Microbispora hainanensis: one gene and its partner. The protein of the gene in region 1 binds, or shares a complex with, the protein of each later gene. Links are inferred from orthologs where the notes say so. Each region holds a gene or a part of one and is shown on either strand. Other genes may lie near its edges.

What was found. Proteins that work in one complex are often made in the same cells at the same time.
Region 2: the proteins of OHB01_RS23845 (region 1) and OHB01_RS29610 are in contact, whole or in part, in a crystal structure (PDB 5UE9), measured with the Lactococcus lactis proteins. The link is inferred for Microbispora hainanensis from one-to-one orthologs. Residues at the interface, in WP_025017116.1 of Lactococcus lactis: Gly25, Phe27, Phe29, Glu32, Tyr33, Lys35, Tyr36, Lys48, Phe56, Thr60, Pro61, Arg62, Val63, Ala64, Glu65, Thr66, Ala67, Ser68, Gly69, Met70, Ile74, Gln77, Pro223, Glu251, Phe274, Ala275, Pro277, Phe278; in WP_023189152.1 of Lactococcus lactis: Leu4, Gln5, Ala47, Ser48, Met49, Leu50, Leu51, Arg52, Arg53, Met95, Leu98, Arg223, Met224, Ala225, Cys226, Ile228, Gly229, Ala230, Cys231, Tyr232, Ala233, Val235, Glu236, His237, Asn243, His244, Ala245, Lys247, Glu250.

The regions. Positions count from the first base shown.
Region 1 is NZ_CP108086.1:5,095,044-5,102,193, reverse strand. What follows is about bases 268-3,216. They hold OHB01_RS23845 (dihydroorotate dehydrogenase), read right to left. Parts: upstream 2,255-3,216; coding sequence 1,280-2,254; downstream 268-1,279. Other genes in these bases: OHB01_RS23840 (dihydroorotate dehydrogenase electron transfer subunit), read right to left, coding at 2,276-3,133; pyrF (orotidine-5'-phosphate decarboxylase), read right to left, coding at 585-1,283; mihF (integration host factor, actinobacterial type), read right to left, coding at 268-365. In the rest of the region: gmk (guanylate kinase), read right to left, coding at 1-3; more of mihF, read right to left, coding at 42-267; carB (carbamoyl-phosphate synthase large subunit), read right to left, coding at 3,313-6,591; carA (glutamine-hydrolyzing carbamoyl-phosphate synthase small subunit), read right to left, coding at 6,584-7,150.
Region 2 is NZ_CP108086.1:6,412,558-6,419,756, forward strand. Bases 1,604-4,601 are described here. They hold OHB01_RS29610 (FAD/NAD(P)-binding protein), read left to right. Parts: upstream 1,604-2,686; coding sequence 2,687-3,517; downstream 3,518-4,601. Other genes in these bases: OHB01_RS29605 (4Fe-4S dicluster domain-containing protein), read left to right, coding at 1,617-2,690; OHB01_RS29615 (oxidoreductase), read left to right, coding at 3,517-4,377; OHB01_RS29620 (Ni/Fe hydrogenase subunit alpha), read left to right, coding at 4,374-4,601. In the rest of the region: OHB01_RS29595 (ferritin family protein), read left to right, coding at 1-592; OHB01_RS29600 (universal stress protein), read left to right, coding at 677-1,564; more of OHB01_RS29620, read left to right, coding at 4,602-5,663; OHB01_RS29625 (hydrogenase maturation protease), read left to right, coding at 5,647-6,108; OHB01_RS29630 (heavy metal translocating P-type ATPase), read left to right, coding at 6,211-7,199.

The sequences.
Region 1 (7,150 bases):
CACTCCGTACCCCCGTGAAACTCGCTCGTACGCCGCCGAGATCAGCTCTCGGCGCCGCCGAACTCGCGCTCCAGGGAGGCGCGCTGGTTGGCGCCGAGACCCCGCACGCGGCGGGATTCGGCGATACCAAGGCGCTCCATGAGCTGCTTGGCGCGGACCTTGCCGACGCCAGGGAGCGACTCCAGCAGAGCCGAGACCTTCATCTTGCCGATGACGTCGTCGGTCTGCCCATCCTTCAGCACCTCAGCCAGCGAAACCGCGCCGTGCTTGAGCCGGTTCTTGACCTCGGCACGCTCCTTGCGTGCCTTGGCAGCCTTCTCAAGAGCTGCGGCGCGCTGCTCGGGGGTCAGGGGAGGAAGAGCCACGCCGGGTCACCTCGAATTTCTTGTCGATGTACTCGGACGGGAGGGGAAACTAGCTGGTCTTGGCCGTAACGGCAACGTCAAGGGCGGTTTCTCGGACTACAAAATTGATTTTACTACTTTTGGTATTGGAAAAGTCACTCTTCGTAGATCAAAACCGCCTCAGCAGGCCCTAAGCAGGATGACGCAAGGTGACGGCGCCCGAGGCCGGCGAACGCCCGATCAGGCGCTCACGCGACGCAGCGCGGCGGCGATCCCGGCGGCCGCCGCACCCGGGTCCGGCGCCCCGGTGATGGGCCGTCCGATCACCAGAAGATCGGCTCCCTGGGCGATCGCGTGCTCCGGCGTGGCCACCCGCGCCTGGTCCTGGGTGTCGGCGCCGGCGGGCCGCACGCCCGGAGTGATCAATGTCACGTCCGGGCCGACCTCCGCGCGTACGGCGGCGACCTCCCTGGGCGAGCAGACGAGGGCCTGGGCGCCCGCCCCGACGGCCACGGCGGCCATGCGGCGCGCGATGTCGGTAGGGGGTCCCTGCATGCCGAGCTCGCCGAGATCGGCCTCGGAAAGCGACGTCAGGAGCGTCACGGCCGCGATCTGGATGTTGGGGGCCGCCTCGACGGCCGCCTTGACCATCGCGTGGCCCCCCGCGGCGTGCACGGTGAGGTACGTCGGCTTGAGCCGGGCGACCGCCCGGGCGGCGGCGCCCACGGTGTTGGGGATGTCGTGCAGCTTGAGGTCCAGGAAGACCTGCACGCCGCTCGCGCCGCGCACCGAGGCGATCACGTCGGGGCCGTGGCGCAGGTAGAGCTCCAGCCCCACCTTCACCGTCGAAACGTGCGGGGTGACCAGGCCGGCCCAGCGGGCCGCGGTCTCCATGTCGGGCGCGTCCAGGGCGACGGCGATGGGAGCGGGCGTGGTCAAAGCGAACTCTCCTCGAGGTCTGTGCGTGTTCGTGGTTGCGCGCCCGCCGGGCGGTGGGCCAGGCCCACGGCGTCGGCGAGCCGGTCGAACCCGCGCTCCTGCAGAAGCTCCTCAAGCTCCCTCAGGACGCGTGGGCAGGCGTAGGGGTCATGGAACAGCGCCGTGCCCACAGCGACGGCGCAGGCGCCCGCCAGGACGAGCTCAAGGGCGTCCCTGCCGGTCGTCACGCCGCCCATGCCGATGATGGGCACTCCCGGCAGCGCCGCGTGCACCTGCCACACGCAGCGCACCGCCAGGGGCCGTACGGCGGGGCCGGACAGGCCGCCGGTGCCGGCCGCGAGCGATGGGCGCATCGTGTCCACGTCGATGCTCATCCCCACCGGGGTGTTGATCATGGCGAGGGCGTCGGCGCCGCCGTCCACGCACGCGCGGGCGACCGCGACGATGTCCGCCACGTCCGGGGACAGCTTGGCGATCACCGGCACCTCGTACGGCGTGGCCGCGCGCACCGAGGCCACGACCTCCGCCGCGGCGGCCCCGTCGCGGGCGAACACCCTGCCGCGGTCCTCGACGTTCGGGCACGACAGGTTGATCTCCACGGCGGTGATGCCCTCGACGCCGGCCAGGCGCCGTGCCAGCGCGGTGTACTCGGTCACGGTGCCGCCGCCGATCGACACGACCGTGCGGGCTCCGCGCTCGGCCAGCCAGGGCAGCTCGCGCTCCAGGAACGCCTCGACTCCCGGGCCCTGCAGGCCCACGGCGTTGAGCAGCCCCGAGGGCGTCTCGGCCATCCGCGGCGTCGGCCGTCCCGCGCGCGGGGCCATGGTGATCGACCGGGTGACGAAGGCGCCCAGCCGGTGGACGTCGGAGAACTGGGCCAGCTCGCGGCCCGTCCCGCCGCAGCCCGAGGCGGTCAGCACGGGGTTGGGCAGCTCCACATGGGCCAGGTAGGTCCGCAGGTCGGCGGTCACGGCCGCCTCCCCCGCCCCGGCTCAGGCATGCCGTCCGCCGGGCGCGCCGAGCGCGTCGAACGGGATCGTCCCGACGTCGTCGAACCGCACCCGCTCGCCCCGGAACACCGGCCCCTCGGTGCAGGCGCGGACCATGCGGGTCACGCCGTCGTCGCCGATGACCGGCACCACGCACGTCATGCAGACCCCGATGCCGCAGGCCATGGACTCCTCCACGGCCACCTGCACGGGGATGCCGAACTCGGCGGCGACCGCCGTGACGCCGCGCAGCGTCGCCATCGGCCCGCACGCGTAGACCGCGTCGGCCCGCGCGTCGGCGATCACGCCGGGCAGCACGTCGGTCACCGTGCCGCGCATGCCGAGCGAGCCGTCCTCGGTCGTCAGCGTGGTCGTCTCGCCCATCCTGCGGGCCCGCAGCGCCCCGAAGACCCGGTCGGCCGACGGCGCCCCCAGCACGAAGTCGATGCGGCAGCCCCGCTGCTGCAGCGCGTCCGCCAGCGCGAACAGCGGCGCCGCGCCGTGCTCGTCGCCGACCAGTACGCAGGTGCAGGGGTCGCGGGGCAGGGGGAACGGACGGCCGAGCGGGCCGACCAGGTCGAGCGTGTCGCGCGCCCGGAGGTCGGCGAGCCAGGCCGTCCCGGCACCGCGCACGCCGAAGACGAGCTCCACCGTGCCACCGTAGTCCGGCTTCACGTCGTGGATCGTGAAGGCCCGCCGGGTGAGCATCGAGGAGTTGCGGCCTCCGACGGCGACCGTGACGAAGTGGCCCGGCCGGAACCGGTCGGCGATGCCCGGCGCGACGACCGTGAGCGCATGGTAGGCGTCCACGCGGCGCGTCGTCAGCACCGTGCCCGTGACCTGAACCGGACTCCCGGCCACTCCCTTCCTCCCTGCCTATGGCGCGCGCCCTGCTCATGGCGCCCGCTCCGTTCGAACGGGCGCCTGAGCCGGCTTGGTCGTGCCGGAGGCGCGCAGTGTACCCAGCCCTCGTCGCTCCGGGTCGCTCGTACCTCGCCCCCCTCGCTCCTCAGTCCAGATTGCCAGCGCGCCCTCCGCGCTCAGTCTCGCAGCCTCCTGGCGTGTTCCTGCAGGGAACACACGTCGATGTCACCCCTGACGATGTGCTGGATGCCCTGCACGGCCGCCGCCAGGCCCTGGACGGTCGTGATGCAGGCGATGCCGCGGCTGACGGCGGCGGTGCGGATCTCGTACCCGTCGAGGCGCGGCCCGCCCTGACCGGGGCTGCCGAACGGGGTGTTCACGATGAGGTCCACCTCCCCGTCGAGGATGCGCCGCACGATCGTCGGCTCACCGTCGGGACCCGTCCCGTCGCTGTGCTTGCGCACGATCTTGGCACGTACGCCGTTGCGGCGCAGCACCTCGGCGGTGCCCTCCGTGGCAAGGATCTCGAAGCCGAGGTCCGCGAGCGCCTTCACGGGGAAGATCATTGCCCGCTTGTCCTTGTTGGCGACCGAGACGAACGCCCGCCCCTTGGTCGGCAGCGCGCCGTAGGCCGCCGACTGCGACTTGGCGAAGGCCGTGCCGAAGAACTCGTCGATGCCCATGACCTCGCCGGTCGAGCGCATCTCCGGCCCGAGCACGGTGTCCACGCCGCGGAACCGGTTGAACGGCAGCACCGCCTCCTTGACCGCGACCGGCGCGTCCAGCGGCAGCGTGCCGCCGTCGTAGCCGGCCGGCAGCATGCCCTCGGCGCGCAGCTCGGCGATCGTCGCGCCCAGCATCAGCCGCGCCGCCGCCTTGGCCAGCGGCACCGCCGTCGCCTTGGACACGAACGGCACCGTACGGCTGGCCCTCGGGTTGGCCTCCAGGACGTACAGCACGTTGGAGGCCATGGCGTACTGGACGTTCAGCAGGCCGCGCACGCCCACCCCGCGGGCGATGGCCTCGGTGGCCGCGCGGATCCGCTTGATGTCGAAGCCGCCCAGCGTGATCGGCGGCAGGGCGCACGCCGAGTCGCCGGAGTGGATGCCGGCCTCCTCGATGTGCTCCATGACGCCGCCGAGGTAGAGCTCCTCGCCGTCGAACAGCGCGTCCACGTCGATCTCGATGGCGTCGTCGAGGAACCGGTCGATCAGCACCGGGTGCTCGGAGGCCGCCTTCGCCATGTACGCCCCGAGGGTGTCCTCGTCGTACACGATGGCCATGCCGGCGCCGCCGAGCACGTACGACGGCCGCACGAGCACCGGATAGCCGATCTCCTCGGCGACGGCCTGAGCCTCTTCCACGGTCGTCGCGGTGCCGTGCTTGGGCGCGGGCAGCCCGGCCTCGGCGAGGACCCGCCCGAACGCGCCGCGCTCCTCGGCGAGGTGGATCGACTCGGGCGAGGTGCCGACCACGGGCACCCCCGCGTCCTTGAGCGCCTGGGCGAGCCCGAGCGGCGTCTGGCCGCCGAGCTGCACGATGACGCCGGCCACCGGCCCGGTCTCCTGCTCGGCGTGCACGACCTCCAGGACGTCCTCCAGCGTGAGCGGCTCGAAGTAGAGCCGGTCGGAGGTGTCGTAGTCGGTCGAGACGGTCTCGGGGTTGCAGTTGACCATCACGGTCTCGTAGCCGGCCCTGGACAGCTCGAACGACGCGTGCACGCAGGCGTAGTCGAACTCGATGCCCTGGCCGATGCGGTTGGGCCCGCTGCCCAGGATGATCACCTTGGGCCGGTCCCCTGCCGGCACCTCGGTCTCCTCGTCGTACGTGGAGTAGAGGTACGGCGTGCGCGCGGCGAACTCGGCGGCGCAGGTGTCCACGGTGTTGTAGACGGGCCGGACGCCGAGCTCGTGGCGCGCGGCCCGCACCTCGGGCTCCGGCACGCCCAGGATCTCGGCGATCTGCGCGTCGCTGAAGCCGTGCCGCTTGGCCAGCTCCAGGGTGGGCCGGTCGAGCGCGGTGATCGACCGGGCGACCTCGTCGATCGCGAAGAGCTGGTCGACGAACCACGGGTCCACCGACGTGACCTCGTGGATCTGCTCGGGGGTCGCGCCCGCCCTGATCGCCTGCTGCATGGTGCGCAGCCGTCCGTCGTGCGGCCTGCGGCAGGCCTCCAGGAGCTCGTCCAGGTCGCCGGGCTCGCCCGCCCAGGTGAACGACGACCCCTTCTTCTCCATCGACCGCAGCGCCTTCTGCAGCGCCTCGGGGAAGGAGCGGCCGATCGCCATCGCCTCGCCGACCGACTTCATGTGGGTGGTGAGCGTCTGGTCGGCCCCGGCGAACTTCTCGAACGCGAACCTCGGCACCTTGACCACGATGTAGTCGAGCGACGGCTCGAACGACGCCGGGGTCTCCTTGGTGATGTCGTTGGGGATCTCGTCGAGGGTGTAGCCGATGGCGAGCTTGGCGGCGATCTTGGCGATCGGGAAGCCGGTGGCCTTGGACGCCAGCGCCGACGACCGCGACACGCGCGGGTTCATCTCGATGACGATCATGCGGCCGGTCTTCGGGTCGACCGCGAACTGGATGTTGCAGCCGCCGGTGTCCACGCCGACCTCGCGGATGACCGCGATCGCGACGTCGCGCATGTTCTGGTATTCGCGGTCGGTCAGCGTCAGCGCGGGCGCCACCGTCACGCTGTCGCCGGTGTGGACGCCCATCGGGTCGATGTTCTCGATGGAGCACACGATGACCACGTTGTCGTTGCGGTCCCGCATGACCTCGAGCTCGTACTCCTTCCAGCCGAGGATCGACTCCTCCAGGAGCACCTCGGTGGTGGGGGACGCGTCGAGGCCGGCGCCCGCGATGCGGCGCAGCTCGGCCTCGTCGTGGGCGAACCCGGAGCCGGCGCCGCCCATGGTGAAGCTCGGGCGGACCACGACGGGGTAGCCCAGCTCGCCGGCCGCGGCCAGGCACTCGTCCATCGTGTGGCAGATCGCGCTGCGCGCCGACTCGGCGTTGAGGCCGCGCTCGGCGGCGACCTTGGCGACGATCTCCTTGAACCGCTCGCGGTTCTCCCCCGCCTGGATGGCGTCGATGTCGGCGCCGATCAGCTCGACGCCGTACTTGTCGAGCACGCCCGCCTCGTGCAGCGCCACGGCGGTGTTGAGCGCCGTCTGGCCGCCCAGCGTGGGCAGCAGCGCGTCGGGCCGCTCCTTGGCGATGATCTTCTCGACGATGTCCGGCGTGATCGGCTCGACGTAGGTGGCGTCGGCGAACTCCGGGTCCGTCATGATCGTGGCGGGGTTGCTGTTGACGAGGACGACCCGGAAGCCTTCGCTGCGCAGGACGCGGCAGGCCTGGGTGCCGGAGTAGTCGAACTCGCACGCCTGTCCGATGACGATCGGGCCGGAGCCGATCACCATGACGGACCTGATGTCCGTACGCTTAGGCACCCTCGGCCCCCTTCTTGTCGTCGGTGTCCTCGGTCGCGCTCCGTCGTGCCGGGGGCGCGCCGAATGACCGAGCCTCGCTCGCAGGCAGGGAGGCACGCTGCGCGCCGCTCCCTCGCTCCCTCCCGCGCTCCATCAGCTCGCAGAACTCGTCGAACAGGTACGCGGCGTCGTGCGGGCCCGCGGCCGCCTCGGGGTGGTACTGCACGCTGAACGCGGGACGCTCCAGCAGGCGCAGCCCCTCCACGCAGTCGTCGTTGAGGTTGACGTGGCTCACCTCGGCCGCGCCGTACGGGGTCTCGAAGGGGCCGTCGAGCGGCGCGCGCACGGCGAAGCCGTGGTTGTGCGCGGAGATCTCGACCTTGCCCGTCCTGCGGTCCTGCACCGGCTGGTTCACCCCGCGATGGCCGTACCGCAGCTTGTAGGTGCCGAGGCCGAGCGCCCGCCCGAGGATCTGGTTGCCGAAGCAGATGCCGAAGAACGGCACGCCCGCGTCCAGCACCTCGCGCAGCGACTCGACCGCGTAGTCGGCGGTGGCGGGGTCGCCGGGGCCGTTGGAGAA
Region 2 (7,199 bases), 1.3 Mb from region 1 along the record:
GCAGGCCACCGCGGACGGCGATCAGGAGGCCGCCAAGCGCTTCTCCGAGATCGGCCAGGACGAGGCCGATCACCGCGAGAAGTTCCTCCAGGCGGAAAGGGCCGTGACCGACCGGTCGTCCGAGGCGACGATCCCTACCGACGTGCAGGCCAAGCCGGTGAAGATCCAGGCCGGCCCGCCCAAGGTCTCCTCATCCCGGACGCTGGACAACCTGCGTACGGCGATGAAGGGCGAGGCCTTCGCCTACGCCAAATACACCCTGTACGGCGACAAGGCACAGAAGACCGGACAAGCTCGGCTCGCCACGCTGTTCCACCGGACGGCCGCCGTCGAGCGCACCGAGCACTTCGCCGAGCAGGCGAACCTCGCCGGCGCGGTCCGCGACACCGGAACAAACCTGTGCGAGACGATCAAGGGAGAGGCACACGAGGGGACGCAGATGTACCCCGACTACGCCCGCCGCGCCTCGGCGGCCGGCGACACCGAAGCGGCGAAGGTGCTCAGCGACACCGCCAAAGACGAGCTGAAGCACGCGCAGGCCTTCTCCCGCGCGGTGTCCAGGCTCGGCAAGCAGTGCCCCACACCGAGCTGACCGATCACGGTGCCCCACTCAGGGGCAAGACGGGCACAACCGCTGTGAGAGCCCTACCTGCCGATCGTCGGACGGGGTGGCGCCATGGCAGAGCCGATCGTCGTCGGCGTCGACGGATCGACGCCCTCGCTTCAGGCCGCCGTCTGGGCCGCTCGGGAAGCCGAGCTGCGCGGCGCGCCGCTGCGCCTCGTGTACGCGACACTGCGCTGGCCCTCCTACGTGCCGCTCGTGCCGCAGCCGGCGCGCTGGAGAGCCGACGCCGAGGCGGCCGCGCGAGCCGTGCTCGACCAGGCGATGATCCACGCCCGGGCGGGCAGGTCGCGTCTGGCCGTGTCGGCCGAGATCGTCGACGGCGGAGCCGAGCAGGCGCTCATCGCGGCGGCGGAGGGGGCTCAGCTGCTCGTCGTGGGATGCCGCGGCCGTGGCGGGTTCGCCGAGCTGCTCCTGGGGTCGGTGAGCCGCTGCGTCACCGCCCAGGCCCCCTGTCCCGTGGCCGTCGTCAGGCAGCCGAAAGGCACTGACCGCGGGGAGATCGCGGTCGGCGTCACCGGGCGTCCCGACCAGGAACCCGTCCTGGACTTCGCCTACCACGAGGCCGCGCTGCGGCATGCCCGCCTGCGTGTCGTACACGCCTGGACGCAACCGGTCGCGACGGAGCCGGGCGACATGCTGCCGCCGGTCTACGACGTGGACGCGATCGGGGCGGAGGAGGCGCGCCTGCTCGCGGAGAGCATCGCCGGACGGCGGGAGCGTTTCCCCGACGTGACGCTCACCGAACACGTCGTGCGGGAGCACCCCGCCAAAGCCCTGATCGACGTCTCCAGGGAGACCGACCTGGTCGTCATCGGCGCCCGTACGGGATTGTCCGCCTGGCTGGGCCTGGGCTCCACCGCTCACGCCGTGATCCACCACGCGTACGCGCCCGTGGTCGTGGTCCGGCCACGCTCCGTAGATGTCTCGCCGACGGCGTAGCGTGGAGGAGACGCGTCCGAGGGCACCCATTGGGGGCAAAGGAGGGTCGCCCATGGAAACCGTCGTCATTCGATCGCTGGAACCGCTGATCGCCGAGTTGCGGGCGCGGGGGTTCGCCGTGGTGGCGCCGACCGCTCGCGACAAGGTCATCCGGATGGGCGAGATCGCCTCCCAGAGCGAGCTGCCCAGGGGGTGCGGAGACGAGCAGGAGCCCGGCCGCTATCGGCTGCGCGAGGGCGACGACGAGATGCTGTTCGGCTTCGCCGCGAGTCCCGACTCCGCCAAGCGCTACACGCAGCCGCCCAGCCGCACCCTGTTCCGCATGCGGGGCGAGAGCATCGAGGAGCCCGAGGCGGAGGTGCCCCGCGTCGCCCTGCTGGGCGTACGCGCCTGCGACCTGGCCGCGCTGGCCGTGCAGGACCGGGTGTTCCTCGGGGGCAGGCATCCCGACCCCGGCTATCGGAGGCGGCGGGAGGCGCTGTTCGTCGTCGCGGTGAACTGTGCCGTGCCCGGAGGGACGTGCTTCTGCGTCTCCATGGGCACCGGCCCGAAGGCGACCGCCGGCTATGACCTGGCGCTGACCGAGCTCGCCGGACCGCACCGGTTCGTGGCCGAGCCCGGCAGCGCGTACGGCGCGGAGATCCTCGGGGCGCTCCCCCGCGTCCCGGCCGCGGACGCCGATCTCGACGCGGCCGAGGAGGTCTCCCGTACGGCCGCCGAGCGCATGGGACGGCGGGTCGACACCGAGGGGATCAAGGAGCGGGTGGCCGGCGCCCACGACTCGCCGCGCTGGCAGCAGGTCGCCTCCCGCTGCCTCACCTGCGCCAACTGCACCATGGTCTGCCCCACCTGCTTCTGCACCACGGTGGAAGACAGCACCGATCTTTCCGAAGGGGCGGCCGAGCGGATCGAACGCTGGGACTCCTGCTTCACGCTGGGGTTCACCGAGGTCGGCGGCGCGCCGGTGCGGGGGTCGGGGGCCGCGCGTTATCGGCAGTGGCTGACGCACAAGTTCTCCACCTGGTTCGACCAGTTCGGCACCTCGGGCTGCGTGGGCTGCGGCCGGTGCATCACCTGGTGTCCCGTGGGGATCGACGTCACCGAGGAACTGGCCAACCTGCCATGACCGCCGAGACGCGCCGTCCGATGACGCCGGAGCTCTACCGGGTGCGCTCGCGGCGGGCCGACCGGGTGGACACGGTCACGCTCCAGCTCGTGCCCGTGCACGGCGAATGCCCGCCGTGCCGGCCCGGGCAGTTCACCATGCTGTACGCCCCGGGGGTCGGCGAGGTCCCGATGTCGATCAGCGGCCGGGCCCGTTCGGGGGGATATGTCCACACGATCCGCGCGGTCGGCGCGGTCAGCGGCGCGTTGTGCGGCAAGCGGCCCGGGGACGTGGTCGGGGTGCGCGGGCCGTACGGCACCTGGTGGGACATCCCGGCCGCCGCCGGGATGGACGTGGTCGTCGTCGCGGGCGGGCTGGGCCTGGCGCCGCTGCGCCCCCTGGTGCGGGAGCTGATCCGCCACCGCTCGCGCTACGGACGCGTCAGCGTGATCGCGGGGACCCGTACGCCCTCGACCCTCGTCTACGGGCGGGAGCTGGCGCGCTGGCACGGCCAGGGCGTCGACGTCCAGGTGACCGTGGATCACCCCGATCACGCCTGGAAGGGGCCGGTCGGCCTGGTCACCCGGCTCCTCGACCGCATCGTCTTCGAGCCGCGGCGCACGTACGCCTTCGCGTGCGGCCCGGAGACGATGATGCGGGCCACGGCCGGCGACCTGGTGGCGCGCGGGGTGGCGGCTCGCCGGGTGGAGCTGTCGCTGGAGCGGAACATGAAATGCGGTCTCGGCTGGTGCGGGCACTGCCAGCTCGGCCCGCTGTTCGTCTGCCTGGACGGCCCGGTGCTGAGCTACGAGCGGGCGGCGCGCCTGCTGGCCGTGGAGGAGCTGTGATGGGCGCGCCCAGACGAGCATCCCGGCGGTCATCGGCGGACGGGCCGGGCGGCGCGAGGCCGCGGCTGGCGGTGTGGAAGTTCGCCTCGTGCGACGGGTGCCAGCTCACCCTGCTCGGCTGCGAGGAGGAGCTGCTGTCGGTGGCCGCCCGGGTGGAGATCGCCTACTTCCTGGAGGCGTCCAGCGCTCCCGGCCCGGGCCCGTACGACCTGTCGCTGGTGGAGGGGTCGATCACCACGCCCGACGACCTGGAGCGGATCAGGCACGTGCGCCGGGTGTCGAAGCGCCTGGTCACCATCGGGGCCTGCGCCACGGCCGGGGGGATCCAGGCGCTGCGCGACTTCGCCGACGTGCGGGAGTTCCTGTCGGTCGTGTACGCCCGGCCGGACTACATCGCGACGCTGGACCGTTCGACGCCGATCTCGGCCCATGTGCCGGTGGACTTCGAGCTGCGCGGCTGCCCCATCGACAGGCGGCAACTGCTGGAGGTCGTCTCGGCGTTCCTCGCCGGGCGGCGCCCGGTCGTGCCGCCCAACAGCGTCTGCGTGGAGTGCAAGGCCCGCGGCAACGCCTGCGTCATGGTCGCCCACGGCACGCCCTGCCTCGGCCCGGTCACCCAGGCCGGGTGCGGGGCGCTGTGCCCGGCGTTCAACCGGGGGTGCTACGGCTGCTTCGGCCCCATGGAGAGCCCCAACGTGCGCGCCCTCAACCGGCAGTTGCGGGAGCTGGGCATGAGCACGCCCGAGCTGGTGCGGGTCTACCGGACCTTCAACGCCGCCGAGGAGCCCTTCCGGCAGGCGGCCGAGGAGGCCGACCCGGAGCTGCGCGACCACGAGAAGACACCGGGAGAAGACCGGTGACCCACAAGACGGTCAAGGTCGGGGGCCTGACCCGGGTGGAGGGGGAAGGCGCTCTGCTCGTACGCGCCCGCGACGGGCGCATCGAGGACCTGGAGCTGCGGATCTACGAGCCGCCGAGGTTCTTCGAGGCGCTGCTGCGCGGCCGGTCCCACACCGAGCCGCCCGACATCACCGCCCGGATCTGCGGCATCTGCCCGGTGGCCTACCAGATGAGCGCATGCCAGGCCATCGAGGCCGCCTGCGGGGTCGAGGTCACCGGCCCGCTGCGCGACCTGCGGCTGTTGCTGTACTACGGCGAATGGATCGAGTCGCACACGCTGCACGTGTATCTGCTGCACGCGCCCGACTTCCTCGGCTACGACAGCGGCATCGCGATGGCGGCCGACCACCGCGACCTGGTCCAGCGGGGGCTGGCGCTGAAGAAGGCCGGCAACGACCTGGTGGCGGCCGTCGGCGGCAGGCCCATCCACCCGGTGAACGTCCGCGTCGGCGGCTTCTATCGGGTGCCCACCCGCCGCGAACTGGCCCCCGTCGCCGAACGGCTGCGCCGCGCCCGCGAGATCGCCCTCGAAACCGTCTCCTGGGTCGCCGGCTTCGACTTCCCCGAGGTCGAACACGACTACCGCTTCCTGGCGCTGCGTCACCCCGGCGAGTACGCGATCCTCTCGGGGGATGTGGTGACCAGCGACGGCGGGAGCTTCGCCGTACGGGATTGGCCCGAGCACGTGACCGAGGAGCAGGTGCCGCACTCGACGGCGCTGCACGCCCGGCTCGACGGCTCCCCCGGTTATCTCGTCGGGCCGATGGCCCGCTACAGCCTCAACTCCGCCCAGTTGTCGCCGCTCGCGCGGGAGGCGGCCGCGGCGGCGGGCCTCGGGCCGGTCTGCCGCAATCCGTTCCGCAGCATCGTCGTGCGGGCGGTGGAGATCGTGCACGCCTACGACGAGGCCCTGCGGCTCATCGACGACCTGGCCGAGCCCGGCGCGCCGTACGTTCCGGTGGAGCCCCGCGCGGCCACCGGCCACGGCGCCTCGGAAGCGCCGCGCGGCACGCTCTATCACCGCTATCGCATCGACGCCGACGGGGTGATCCGCGAGGCCGACATCGTGCCCCCGACCTCGCAGAACCAGGCGCGCATCGAGGCGGATCTGCGGCACCTGATCGAGCCCCGGCTCGACCTGCCCGAAGAGGAGCTGGCCGCGCTGTGCGAACGGGCCATCCGCAACCATGATCCCTGCATCTCCTGTTCGGCGCACTTCCTCGATCTCCATGTCGACGCCCGGTGACATCGTGGTGATCGGCCTCGGCGGCGACGGCCGGGGCGACGACGCCGCCGGTCTGGAGGTCGTACGGCGGCTGCGCGGCTCGGTCCCGCCGTCCGTCGTGCTCGTGGAGAGCGCCGCGGACCCCGCGCAGCTTGTCGAGGCCTGGACCGGCGCCCGCCTGACCGTCGTGATCGACGCCGTCTCCTCGGGTGCGCCGCCGGGTGCGGTGCATCGACCGGCCGGCGTCGAGGGCGGGCCGTCCTGGCACGGCAGCTCCCACTCCTTCGGCCTGGCCGACGCCGTAGAGCTCGGCCGTGCGCTCGGCCGCCTGCCCGCCCGGCTCGTCGTCATCGGCATCGAAGGTGCGGACTTCACGATCGGCGCGCCGATCACGCCGCCGGTGCTGTCCGCGATCGACGCCCTGGCGCGGGAGCTGGAACAGAGACTCCGGCAGGAATCCGCGTGACGCGCCGGTCCTGGACCCGGACGGCCGGGCACGGTCTTTCGGCCCTGTCCCAGGGAACAGCGACCCTACCTCCGGGCATCCGTTTCGGGCGAGTCTGACCAGATGAAGCGGATCGCCCTGCTGGCAGGCACGCTCGGCGCCCTGATCGCCGGAGGTGTGCTCCACCTTCTCGGAGCCGGCCCCGCCGGTGACGCGCTCTGGGCGGCCGGCACCGTCCTGGCGCTCGGCCCCGCCGTCTGGTGGGTGGCCTCCTCCCTGCGCGCCGGCCGCCTCGGCGTCGACGCGATCGCGGTGCTCGCCCTCGCCGGTGCGCTCGCCGTACGCGAGTTCCTCGCGGGAGTGCTGATCGCCGTGATGCTGACGGGCGGCAGGGTCCTGGAGGACTACGCCCTGCGCCGGGCACGCCGCGATCTGACCGCCCTGTACGAGCGGGCGCCGCGGTCCGCTCGGCGCTACGAGGAGGGCGTCCCCCGCCTGATCGCAGCGGAGGAGGTGCGCCGGGGGGATCGGCTGCTGGTGCCCGGCGGCGAGCTGGTGCCGGTCGACGGCGTCGTCGAGTCCGGCACCGCGCTGCTGGACGAGTCCGCGCTCACCGGCGAGTCGCTGCCGGTCGAGCACCGGGTGGGCGAAAGCGTCGCCGGCGGAGTGGTCAACGCCGGGCAGCCGTTCGACATGCGTGCCACGGCGACGGCCGGCGACAGCGCCTACGCGGGTGTGGTGCGGCTGGCCCAGGAGACGGAGGCGGGCTCCGCCCCGGTCGTCCGGCTCGCGGACCGGTTCGCCGCCTGGTTCCTGCCGGCCACGCTCCTGCCGGCCGGAGGCGCGTGGCTGATGTCGGGCGAGCCGGTGCGGGCGGTGGCCGTGCTCGTCGTGGCGACCCCCTGCCCGTTGCTGCTGGCCGCTCCCGCGGCCATCGCCTCCGGCCTGTCTCGCACCGCCCGGCGAGGGGTCCTGGTGAAGGGCGGTGGCGCGCTGGAGACCCTGGGCAGGGCGCGGACACTCGTCCTCGACAAGACCGGCACGCTCACCGAGGGCCGCCCGCAGGTGATGGACGTGGTGGCCGCCCCCGGCGGAAACCCGGACGAGGTCCT